4 regions of the Pantoea sp. LMR881 genome follow, and region 2 is predicted to be linked to each of the others. Evidence: predicted binding sites of a transcription regulator. Region 2 holds the regulator's gene; each other region holds the start of a gene.
What was found. Region 2 encodes PurR, which represses purine synthesis genes. Its sites were predicted from a motif close to CANGCAAACGTTTGCNTG; they were not measured.

Region 1 (3,141 bases), 210 kb from region 2:
TTTTTTATTCCAGTAGCGGAACAATTATAACATTAAAATAACCTTGTACTGTTTAAAAAATGCGTTGAACAGCGTCCGGATAGAATAATTACGCTTAAAACAGGCGGATAAAAAAATAAAATGCCTGACGAAACAGGCATTTTAACCAGCAGTTTGGCAAGATAAAACGGTTATAGCGCGACGCCTGAACGATACCGTCGCGTTGTGCTGCGATTACGCCAAAGAGTCTGGCGCTGCACCACCTGCGCGCTTCTGCAGCGACTCTGCCAGTCGGGCAAAATGCAGTTGCAGTTGCTCATCATGATTTTGATTTTGCGCTTCCAGCGACAAATTATGCACAAGTAACTGACTGGCACGATCGTCGAGACAGAAAATCAAACTGGAGAACGCGTTTTCCAGCACCGTCAATCGACGCTGCTGTTCACCAATTAACGCTAATAACTCGCCAAAGGTCATCGCTTCTTCAGGTTTATCAGTAGTCATGTTGTCGCACCTCCTGTTTAGCATGACGAGCGCAAGAATAGGGGATTGATCAATCAGAGTCTAGATGCAGGAAAGGGTTATAGCGAGAAGGGCAAAAATTAAAAAAGCCGGGCGGCGAAACCCGGCAAAAAACAGCACAGTGGCGGTTAATCGGTTATGAACCAGTCATCAGCACTTTCCCAGGTTTGTTGCAGGATGTCGCTGATTTGGTCGCGTGCCTCTTTACTGCCACCCAGCACGCTTAGCTGATTGGCAGTGGCATAACGTACCTTGACATGATGAGTAGTATCGGGGAATTGTTCATCAATGCGGCGAGCAAGCTCCTGACTCAGGGCTTCCATCGCGCCCGCAGGAAGAGGTTGGGTCCTGGCAACGGTAATTTCAACACGCATAAAAACCTCCAGATAAGATACTGTACATATATACAGTAACAAAGATCTGGAGGCAAGCAATATTACGCTTTGATGCGCCAGTTCAGCGTTTCACCGGCGAGGAAAGGCACCAGCTTGTGCGCGCCCATTTCAATGCTCTCTTCCACGGTCCAGGGTTCACGCACCAGCGTAATGGTTCCTTCATTGAGCGGAAGGTTGTAGAAGCGAGGGCCATTTTCAGAGCAGAAGGCTTCAAAGTGCTGAAGGGCATTAAGTTCCTCAAACACAGTGGCATAAGCAGGCAGCGAGGTGGGGGCATTGAACACACCGGCACAACCGCAACTGGCTTCTTTGAGGTGGCGAAGATGCGGCGCGGTATCGGTGCCAAGGAAGAAACGTGGATTACCGCTCGCCACCACTTTACGCAGCGCCTCCTGATGCACATTGCGTTTCAGAATAGGCAGACAATAGAGGTGCGGACGGATGCCGCCGACCAGCATATGGTTACGGTTAAACATCAGATGCTGAGGGGTGATGGTTGCTCCAAGTTTTTCATTCGCGGCTTCAACGTACTCAGCTGCCTCTTTGGTGGTGATGTGTTCCATGACCACCCTGAGATCGGGAAACTGCTTGCGCAAGGGTTCCATCACCGTTTCGATAAAGCGCGCCTCACGATCGAAAATATCGATATGGGCGTCTGTGACCTCACCATGAATCAACAGCGGCATGCCGAGTGTCTGCATGCGTTCCAGCACGCGGGCAATAGACGCGATATTGGTTACGCCGTGGCTGGAATTGGTGGTGGCGTGCGCCGGATAAAGTTTAGCGGCGGTGAACAGGCCAGCAGTAAAACCACGTTCGATCTCATCAGGGTCGAGTGAATCGGTCAAATAGCAGGTCATCAGAGGGGTAAACTGATGCTCTGGCGGCAAGGCTGCCAGAATACGATCGCGATAGGCTTCGCCTGCTGCCACGCTGGTGACCGGTGGCACCAGATTTGGCATCACGATGGCACGTCCATTTACCGCGCTGGTATAAGGCAGGACCGTTTTAAGCATCTCGTCATCACGTAGATGGATATGCCAGTCATCTGGGCGGCGGATGGTGAGTTGCTGAGGTTGTGCAGTCATCAATGAGGCTCCGGCAGAAAGGAAACAAAAGGCATGTTTAGGCCGGGGTCTAAGCATAAGGATTCAGGCAACCGTTTGCACCTGGTTTTTATCGTACAGGAAAGAAAACCGCGCCAGTGGGCGCGGCAGAGCTTATTGCGTGAAGGGAATCACTAGCTCACCCGGCTTGACTTCCAGCCCTTTGGCAAACTTTTTCGCCAGCGACTCAGCTTCACTCCGGTCTTCGCTCAGGACATAAGCGGGTTTTTGATTGAAATAGCTTTTCAGCGACTGATTCAGATAGGGCGTCAGGGTTTTCATAATGGACGCCATTTTTTCCGGCTGCACCTGCGCATCAATGATTTCCAGATCGCGCAAATAAATGGCTCCCTGCTGCTGATCAAACACCGGCTGCGCGCGCATTTTCAACTGCATATCTGCCTGCTGCGGCCCAAACAGTGAGGAGACATTGATATCAGCCTTACCCGATAAGGTGACGGTGCCTGGCGTGTCGCGCCCGATTTGACTGGTGAGGTTGCTCAACACGATGTGCGCATTCACCAGGCCAGCAACGCCAATATCTTTTTCATAATTATTGCGCTTTTGCAGCGCCTGGTTCACTTCTTGCTCGCTGATGGTGTACTGCGTCAGTTTGTTACAGCCGCTAAGCGTCACGGCTAACAGCAGGGTAGTGAGCGCCAGAAAAGCCTTTTTCATTTTTTCTCCCGAAGTGACAGTGCAATAAAGCGAGACATAGCCTGCCTGAATGTCGAGCGGGTGTCACCAGGAAGGGATGAGAAACGCGGTCACGTTTCTCATCGGGACGGGATTATTGTGCGATGGAAGAGAGCAAATTAACCTGAGTCTGTTTTGCCATATTGTCACGATAATCCGCTACGCGGGTGGGCCATTCGATTCCATTGACCAGCGTAAGTGAACGTAACAGCGGGAACAGATTAAAATCATCCTCCGACAGTTCACCGTTTACCGCATTGGGCTTAACGATCAGCTTATCTAGCTGACGTAAATCTTCGCTGACATTTTTAATAAAGCCAGGCGCATGCTGCATCAGCTCTTCGAAGTTACCGATACTGGCCTGTTTTTTAGTGCGGAAATAGTGACGCGCTTCGGGTGTGGCAAACTCGGCAAACGGCGCTTCAGCAATGCGTGGCAGCAGT
Region 2 (3,141 bases):
GTTTTAGCGCCGCTGCGCAGGAGCTGCATCGTGTGCCTTCTGCTATTAGTTATACCGTGCGTCAGCTTGAAACCTGGCTGGCGGTGCCCTTATTTGAACGCCAGCATCGTGAAGTAGTTTTAACCCCGGCGGGTGAGCATTTTGTACGTGAAGGGCGGAGCGTCATCAAAAAAATGCTGGCTACCCGACGGCAATGCCAGCAGCTGGCCAATGGCTGGCGCGGTCAGTTGAGCATTGCAGTTGACTGCATTGTCAAACCTGAACGCACGCGACAGCTGGTAAAGATTTTTATCGCCACTTCCCGGACATGGAATTACACATTAGCTATGAAGTTTTTAATGGTGTCTGGGATGCGCTGGCTGACGGGCGTGTCGATGTGGCGATCGGTGCAACGCAGGCCATTCCGGTGGGAGGGCGTTTTGCCTTTCAGGATATGGGGGCGCTGAACTGGCGTTGCGTGGTGAGGCATAACCATCCATTGACACAGGAAAGCCAGCTCGATGATGACACGCTACGGCGCTGGCCTTCACTGGTGCTGGAAGATACCTCACGGGCTTTGCCACGCCGCATGACCTGGACGTTAGATAATCAGCGTCGGCTGGTGGTGCCGGACTGGCAAACCGGGCTGGATTGTGTGCTGGGAGGATTGTGTGTGGCAATGATGCCGGGCCATCTGGCACATCCGCTGCTTGATGCAGGCGAGTTAGTGGAGTTGACGCTGCCAGTCGCTTTTCCGGAAAGCCCTTGCTGCGTCAGCTGGGCTGAAGATCGCGCATCACCGGCGCTGGGCTGGTTGCTCAATTACCTGGGTGATGCGCAAACGCTTAATCAAGAGTGGTTAAGCGAAGTTTAGCGGCGATAGTCGCGGAAAGGGCCATAACCCACTGAGCGACGTTCAATTAAGGTTGGATGGACCTCAATAGTTTGTGACTCTTCACGCTTGCTGGTAATACGATCCAGCAGCATCTCCAGCGCCTTTTCGCCAAGCTGAGCTTTCGGCTGATGCACCGTGGTGAGAGCCGGCGTGAAATAGCGTGCGTTGCGCACATTATCATAGCCAATGACGGAAATATCCTGTGGTACGCGCAAACCCATCTCATCAGCCGCACAGATCGCGCCCATCGCCATAATGTCGCCGCCGCAAAATACCGCAGTAGGCCGCTGTTTTTGCGACAGAATTTGCTGCATTGCCTGATAACCTGAGTCTGGCTCAAAATCACCCTGTACAATCCACTCTGCGCGGGGCTGAATACCTGCTTCTTCTAACGCTTTCAAAAAACCGGCATGGCGGCCGCCTCCGGTGTTACGTTCCAGCTGGCCAGGAATTGCACCGATATCGCGATGTCCGCGCTCTATCAGATAGCGGCCGGCAAGATAGCCACCCTGAAAGGCGTTATCCAGAACGGTATCGGTAAAATCGGCGCGAGATTCGCCCCAGTCCATCACCACCATAGGGATGTTGCGGTTCTCTTCCAGCATTTTTAGCAGATCATCAGGATACTCTGAGCACATCACCAACAGCCCGTCGACGCGCTTTTGCGCCATCATCGAGAGATAAGCACGCTGTTTTTGTAGATCGTTGTGCGCGTTACCTAAAATCAGCGTGTAACCCTTGTCGAAACAATGGTTTTCCACCGCTTCAATAATTTCAGCAAAATAAGGCGCTTCGCTGGAGGTCGCCAGTAATCCCAGCGTTTTGGTGTGATTCACCTTCAGACTGCGGGCAACCGCGCTGGGTGAATAATGCAGTTCCTGAATGGCTTGCCAGACTGCATTGCGCGTTTCTTCCGCCACAAAACGCGTTTTATTGATGACGTGAGAGACGGTCGTTGTAGAAACGCCAGCACGTTTCGCCACATCTTTAATTGTTGCCATGAAAAAGGACTCCCGGACTTATCGCAACTCGCTGATAAGCATAATGTTAAACGTTTGCGTCTGCTAAGGGTTTTGCCCGCAAATATGCAGTAATTTTGCCGGTAAAAAGGCGTCTGGGCGGGTTAATTACGCCAAAAGAAGACTGCGAACGGAACCGACGTTGCGCGCGTTGCGCAACAAAGGCTGGATTCTAACAAGGCTGAGCGGATAAAACGAGATTTTTACCGGGTCGTATGGGAAAATGCCTTATCCCTACAAACTGTGTGACTAAGGAGAACGAGATGAGTACCGATCTGAAACTGGCGCTGGCGACCACGGGCGCGGCGCTGCTGATGATTGTGGTGTTTAGCTTTACCGCGATTCTGCATTAATAAAAAAGCCGGGACAGTTCCCGGCTTTTTTGATCTGACGTTAACGAATCGTTTTTGGCGTCATCATACGCCGCGCACCGATATAATGTCGTTGCCAGTAATCCTCGCCAAGGGCGCTGATCTGAATATCTTTGCCGGTCCGTGGCGATTGAATAAATTTGCCATTTCCGAGGTAAACACCCACATGATCGGCGGTGCCGCGGCCATTAATACGGAAAAAACCAAATCGCCTTTTTCCAGGGATTCGCGTTTAACCGGCGCTGCATCACGCAAATGATACATTTCATTGGCGGTGCGTGGGATTTTAAATTTCAGCAAATCTTTGTAGGCGTACCAGACTAATCCACTGCAATCAAAACCGGTATGAGGCGAGGTACCGCCCCACTGATAAGGTTTACCCAATTGCCCCATCAGCTTTGCCATCGCGGTTTCACGCGCTTTTTGATAACGCTGCCGGTGAGCCTTACTCATTTTGATGGTGCTGATAGCGTTGCTTTTAGCCGCCACAATGTCAGATGAACGCTGATGGCCGTAACGCTTTTTAGCTGTTTTAGGCGTGCGTTTTTTAGCGGACGTCGGTTGTGCAACCCCAACGTGTTTTGCTTTTTTAGTTTGAGTTTCTGCGTTGTGGCCTGGCGTGATTTTTTTACCGATGCTTTTACCGGACGTCGCTTGCGTCGTTCATCTTCACGTGCACTTTTTGTCTCCGCTTTATGCGAACTGGCATTAACCGGTGCCTGCGGTGAAGCAGAAGCCACGTTAAAGAACAGCTGGGCAAATGCCAGGATGAAAAGCGTAATCAGTAAACGCATAGTCCGGTTACAGGTTGAGCTGTCAGCTTAGAAATACGCCTGACAGAGTTGGAAAAATCTGATCAAGGATCAGTGCCGGGGCC
Region 3 (3,141 bases), 2.4 Mb from region 2:
ACCGATCAACGCCTCCAGCGAACTGGCACCAATAGCCTCAAGCATGACAGCTTGTTGCTCAGGTGAAGGACCGATATGGCGCTCAATGAATGCACCGTTATGTTCAAGCTGGCTGAGAGTCTGGGTCATTAGCAGTAAATCCTGAATCGGGCTGGGGAACTAAAAGAGCGAAAAACAATGGCGGCCTCAATGCAAGACCGCCAGATTATTACTCGTCGATAGAGGCTTTATAGCCATCGGCATCCAGCAGTGAGTCGAGTTCTGACTCATCGCTGGCTTTGATTTGAAACAGCCAGCCATCCTGATACGGATCGCTGTTGACGGTTTCAGGCGCATCGGCCAGGTCTTCGTTAACGGCAATAATCTCACCGCTGATCGGTGCATAGATATCAGACGCCGCTTTCACGGATTCCGCGACGGCACACTCTTCACCGGCAGTAAACGTCGCACCAACGTCAGGCAGATCAACAAAGACCATGTCGCCCAAGAGTTCTTGTGCATGTTCGGTAATGCCTACAGTGTAAGAACCATCTTCGTTTTTACGTACCCACTCGTGGCTCTCACGGTATTTCAACTCACTTGGCACATTGCTCATCGCCATTTCTCCTGAATTAAATTTATTTAGCGACCGGCTTACCGGCACGAACAAAAACAGGTTTGGTGACCTGCACGGGCATTTCGCGATGACGGATTTCTACCACCGCGCTGTCGCCAATACTGGCAGGAACACGTGCCAGGGCGATGCTGCAACCCAGCGTGGGCGAGAATGAGCCACTGGTGATAATGCCTTGCTGCGGCTGACCTTGTTCGTCAGTGAAGCGCACCGGTAACCCGTTACGCAGCACGCCTTTTTCAGTCATGACCAGGCCGACCAGTTTTTCTGTGCCCTGCTCGCGTTGTGCTTCCAGCGCATCACGCCCAATGAACTTACGATCGGCAGGTTCCCAACTGATGGTCCAGCCCATATTGGCAGCAAGCGGTGATACGCCTTCATCCATTTCCTGACCATAAAGATTCATGCCCGCCTCCAGACGCAAGGTATCGCGTGCGCCCAGACCTGCAGGTTTAACGCCCGCCGCCAGCAAGCGTTGCCAGAAATCTGCCGCCTCGCCCGCTGGCAGCGCAATTTCATAGCCCGCCTCTCCGGTATAACCGGTGGTGGCGATAAATAACTCGCCCGCCTGCACACCGAAAAACGGTTTCATGCCTTCCACTGCCTGGCGCTGTTCGGCGCTGAATAGCGTTTGCGCTTTTTGCTGCGCCTGCGGCCCCTGGACAGCAATTAGCGCCAGATCGTCACGTTCGGTCAGTGAAATGCCATAACCTTTTGCATGTTCACCTATCCACGCAAGATCGTTCTCACGGGTGGCCGAATTCACCACCAGGCGGAAGAACGTCTCGGTCATAAAGTAAACAATCAAATCGTCAATGACGCCACCCGACGCATTGAGCATTCCGCTGTAAAGTGCTTTACCCGGCTGGGTCAATTTGGCTACGTCATTCGCCAGCAGAAAACGCAGGAATTCACGGGTGCGCGGGCCTTTGAGATCCACGATGGTCATATGAGAAACATCAAACATGCCGGCGTCATTACGCACCGCGTGGTGTTCATCCATTTGAGAGCCGTAATGCAGTGGCATCATCCAGCCATGAAAATCAACCATGCGGGCACCGCAAACCTGATGCTGTTCAAACAGAGGTGTTTGCTGAGTCATAACCATCCTGTGCAGAAGCGAGTTGAGTTTTAACGCACGTCGAAATGAATGTCGACGCAAACGTTCTCTTTGCATTGACGTTACCATTGAACGCACGGTTTAACCATAAGCAAAACGGGGTCGAAACACGCCACACAGCTTAACGGGCACTCATAAACAACAGGATAAAAAACTCTGTTTTTGTGATTTGACGCTCAATAAATACAGCCTGAGCGTTTATAGCCAGTAAATTTATGTGCATCGACTCGCAGGATGTTAAAAAAATGCCAGACCAGATAAAAAGTAAGATAAATAAAAGTAATGCGAACGACCCCGCAAAATTAGAATAAATCAAACGAGGCGCGATAACGGTGCGCGGTTGCCTTTTAATGGTGCAAGCGAAAAAAGAGATAAAAAAAGCCAGCAAGGCGCTGGCTTTCAGGCAGGAAAAAACAGGGATTAACGTAGCCAGATCGGCATATCATTCAGGCCCATCGCCTGTTTTAGCATGAGCGGTTTTACGCCAGGTAAGGTATCTGCCAGCTTAAGGCCAACATCACGCAACAATTTTTTCGCCGGGTTATTACCCGCAAACATTTCCCGGAAACCTTGCATACCCGCAAGCATCAATGCTGCGCTGTGTTTACGGCTGCGTTCATAACGGCGCAGATACAGATGCTGACCAATATCTTTGCCTTCCTGATGCAGGCGGCGGATCTCGCCAATCAACTCTGCGGCATCCATAAAACCGAGGTTAACGCCCTGCCCGGCCAGGGATGAATGGTATGAGCCGCATCCCCCACCAATGCCAGGCGATGCGCGGCAAAGTTGCGTGCGTAACGCGCCATCAACGGAAAAGATTTACGATCGCTTTCCAGATGACACAGCCCCAGACGCATATCAAACGCGACGGCAAGCTGCTGGTTAAATAGGGCTTCCGGCATTGTTTCCAGACGGTTTGCTTCTTGTGGCGACAGCGACCAGACAATGGAAGAGAGATGGGGATCCTGCATCGGCAGGAACGCCAGAATGCCATCGCCATGGAAGACCTGACGTGCGATGGCATCATGCGGCAAATCAGTACGGATATTTGCCACCAGCGCGTGATGATCGTAATCCCAAAACGTCACCGGGATGTCAGCTTTATTGCGCAGCCATGAGTTCGCACCATCGGCAGCAATCAATAAGCGCGCAGTCAACATGTTGCCATCTTGCAAGGTAATAAAGGCCTCGTTATCACCAAAAGCGACCTGCTGCAGCTGTGAAGGCGCCATCAGCGTGACGTCACTGCAGGCGCTGGCACGTTGCCATAACGCACTATGAATAACCGGGTTTTCAACGATATGCCCCAAATGCGAAAGGCCCTGTTTTTCATCGTCAAAAGCGATCGAGCCGAAACTGTCCTGATCCCACACTTCCATACCGTGATAGGCGCTGGCGCGCAGCG
Region 4 (3,141 bases), 2.3 Mb from region 2:
GCGACAGCAGCAATGGCGTTGTGCCGCTGTTTTCATCGCCGAGCCACTCTTCTTCCAGTAGCTCAACCTGATGCAGCAGCGCCAGCAGTTTTTGGCCTTGCTCTGTCGGGCGCGGCGGCACAGTACGCACCAGCAGCGGCTGACCGAACAGGTTCTCTAACTGCTTGATGCGCTGCGAAACCGCAGACTGAGTAATACATAACTTTTGCGCGGCGCGCTCAAAGCCGCGTTCACGAATCACAGCATCCAGCGCCTGAAGCGTTCGATAATCCGGGCGTTTCATTATTGTTCTCTCTCCTTCAGGTGGACATTACTATGCCACAAAAGTGTCACATGTGACCGCTGTCTGATTTTTTTGTGGGCTGGCTTCCAAAGCGATTAATCCAACTCACTCACCCGAGCATTTTCAGCAAGCCTTGTTTTATACTACGCCCACTTCGTTGTCGCACAGGTTTTAAACATATCATGACCCAGGATGAACTGAAAAAAGCAGTAGGTTGGGCTGCGCTTGACTACGTGCAGCCAGGCACGGTTGTTGGTGTAGGTACCGGATCAACTGCTGCGCATTTTATCGATGCGCTTGCTACCGTAAAGCATCAGATTGAAGGTGCGGTATCAAGCTCAGAAGCCTCAACCCAAAAGCTTAAAAGCCTGGGGATTGAGGTGTTTGATCTCAACGAAATCGACAGGCTGTCGATCTACGTTGATGGTGCCGATGAGATCAACCCGCAAATGCAGATGATCAAAGGCGGAGGCGCGGCGCTCACACGTGAAAAGATTGTCGCTGCGGTCGCTGACAAATTTATCTGTATTGCCGACGGGTCAAAAGAAGTCGATGTGCTGGGCAACTTTCCGCTGCCTGTTGAAGTGATTCCCATGGCGCGTAGTTTTGTGGCGCGTGAACTGGTGAAAATCGGTGGGCTGCCTGAATATCGCCAGAACGTTGTCACCGATAACGGCAATATTATCCTTGATGTCCATAATCTGAAAATTCTTGACCCCATCGCGCTGGAAAAAACCATCAATGCGCTACCAGGCGTCGTAACGGTCGGCTTGTTTGCCGCACGCGGCGCGGATATTGCGCTGATTGGTGGACCAGACGGCGTTAAAACCATCAAAAAATGATCTGTCTGGCGCAGTAATTGCGCCAGAAATTTCAGGCCACGAAACATCTTTTCTTGCGAAGGCGAAATTTAGTGACTTATGTCACATAAGCGTCATCGACAGCGGGTTCGTTCTCCCTTCGTCGCCGGGATCCCGATTTTGTACGGCAATGTGCTACTGCTGAACGCTGCCGTGCTGGCAGAGAGGCAATCGTTTGTATTGCCGGATGCGTAAATTTTGATATTTTGACAGAAGGTTGGCTTATGGCAGCCCTCGTTGAATTCTGAATAGGATCGGGAAATGGCAAAGGTATCACTGGATAAAGACAAAATTAAGTTCCTGCTGGTGGAAGGTGTCCATCAGAGCGCGCTGGATAACCTGCGTGCGGCAGGTTACACCAACATCGAATTCCACAAAGGTGCGCTGGATTCTGAGGCATTAAAAGCCTCTATCCGTGATGCGCACTTCATCGGTATCCGTTCCCGCTCCCAACTGACCGAAGACATCTTTGCAGCAGCTGAAAAACTGGTGGCTGTAGGCTGTTTCTGCATCGGGACTAACCAGGTTGATCTGGACGCTGCGGCAAAACGGGGCATTCCTGTATTTAACGCGCCTTTCTCTAACACCCGCTCTGTCGCTGAACTGGTGATCGGTGAAATGCTGCTGATGCTGCGCGGCATCCCGGAAGCCAATGCCAAAGCGCATCGCGGCATCTGGAATAAGAATGCCAAAGGCTCTTTTGAAGCGCGTGGTAAAAAACTCGGTATTATTGGCTATGGCCACATTGGTATGCAGTTAGGTGTGCTGGCTGAAAGCCTGGGTATGCACGTTTTCTTTTACGACATCGAAAACAAGCTGCCGTTGGGTAACGCAAATCAGGTACGCAGCCTCAATGAACTGCTGAACATGAGCGACGTGGTGAGTTTGCACGTACCGGAAACCGCCTCAACGCAGGATATGATGGGCGCTGAACAGTTTGCTCAAATGAAACCAGGTGCACTTCTGATTAACGCCTCGCGCGGTACCGTGGTTGATATTCCAGCCCTGTGTGACGCACTGGCAAGTAAGCACGTGGGTGGCGCAGCGATTGACGTATTCCCGGTTGAACCTGCAACTAACAGCGATCCGTTTATCTCTCCGCTGAGCGAATTTGACAACGTGATCCTTACGCCGCACATCGGGGGTTCCACGGAAGAAGCACAAGAGAACATCGGTATCGAAGTGGCCGGTAAGCTGGCGAAGTATTCAGATAATGGCTCTACGCTGTCTGCGGTTAATTTCCCGGAAGTGTCGCTGCCAATGCACGGTGCCAGCGCCAGTCGTTTGCTGCACATCCATGAAAACCGCCCTGGTGTGCTTACCGCTATTAACCAGATTTTTACCGAGCAGGGCATTAACATCGCCGCTCAGTACCTGCAAACTTCACCGTTTATGGGCTATGTGGTTATTGATATTGATGCCGAGAAAGAACTGGCAGACAAAGCATTGCAGTTGATGAAAGCTATTCCGGGCACCATTCGTGCCCGTCTGCTGTACTGATCCGTAAAAGGCAAAGTCACAGCCCAATGAGGCGCCATCTGGCGCCTCTTTTAATCCCACTGCCAGAGCTTTGACGGTGTCAGCACCGCAGGCAAAGGCACATCCCACTTCGCCACCGGCAGGTCATCAACCCGTTGGCAATCATGCGCTAAGCCAACCGGCAAAAAGCCGTGCTGTTTCCAGTTTTGCAGTGTGCGATCGTAAAAGCCGCCGCCCATGCCTAAGCGTTGCCCGTGGCGATCAAAGGCCACCATCGGCACCATCATCACATCAATCTGGTCGAGCGTGATCAACTGGCGAATATCCAGTGGCGGTTCAGGAATATTGAGCTTATTGGGTGTGAGCGTGGTTTCAGGCGTATAGCGCAGAAACAATAAATGGCCGGGTGAAAAAGGGTGCAAAACGGGCAGGCAGACCTGTTTTTTTTGCTGCCAGAGCCTGGCGATCAGCGGACGAGTGTTGATTTCACCATCGACAGATAAAAACAGGGCAACATTT

Region 1: pyrC (dihydroorotase) is a predicted target of PurR. The motif match lies at 2,049-2,066, and genes of this name have one in related genera.
Region 3: gcvT (glycine cleavage system aminomethyltransferase GcvT) is a predicted target of PurR. The motif match lies at 1,769-1,786, and genes of this name have one in related genera.
Region 4: serA (phosphoglycerate dehydrogenase) is a predicted target of PurR. The motif match lies at 1,308-1,325, and genes of this name have one in related genera.

Annotation. Positions count from the first base shown of each region.
Region 1 is NZ_JAPVOK010000002.1:869,186-872,326, reverse strand. It holds gene O3W44_RS05945 (hypothetical protein) at 214-483, opposite strand; gene dinI (DNA damage-inducible protein I) at 630-875, opposite strand; gene pyrC (dihydroorotase) at 938-1,984, opposite strand; gene O3W44_RS05930 (lipoprotein) at 2,117-2,680, opposite strand; gene grxB (glutaredoxin 2) at 2,793-3,141, opposite strand, start outside.
Region 2 is NZ_JAPVOK010000002.1:660,281-663,421, reverse strand. It holds partial or broken gene punR (DNA-binding transcriptional activator PunR) at 1-853, shown strand, start outside; gene purR (HTH-type transcriptional repressor PurR) at 850-1,875, opposite strand; gene cydH (cytochrome bd-I oxidase subunit CydH) at 2,157-2,246, shown strand; partial or broken gene O3W44_RS04885 (C40 family peptidase) at 2,287-3,058, opposite strand.
Region 3 is NZ_JAPVOK010000002.1:3,012,963-3,016,103, reverse strand. It holds gene gcvP (aminomethyl-transferring glycine dehydrogenase) at 1-129, opposite strand, end outside; gene gcvH (glycine cleavage system protein GcvH) at 209-595, opposite strand; gene gcvT (glycine cleavage system aminomethyltransferase GcvT) at 618-1,715, opposite strand; partial or broken gene ubiI (FAD-dependent 2-octaprenylphenol hydroxylase) at 2,154-3,141, opposite strand, start outside.
Region 4 is NZ_JAPVOK010000002.1:3,005,524-3,008,664, forward strand. It holds partial or broken gene O3W44_RS15975 (LysR family transcriptional regulator ArgP) at 1-283, opposite strand, end outside; gene rpiA (ribose-5-phosphate isomerase RpiA) at 466-1,125, shown strand; gene serA (phosphoglycerate dehydrogenase) at 1,405-2,643, shown strand; gene O3W44_RS15990 (5-formyltetrahydrofolate cyclo-ligase) at 2,694-3,141, opposite strand, start outside.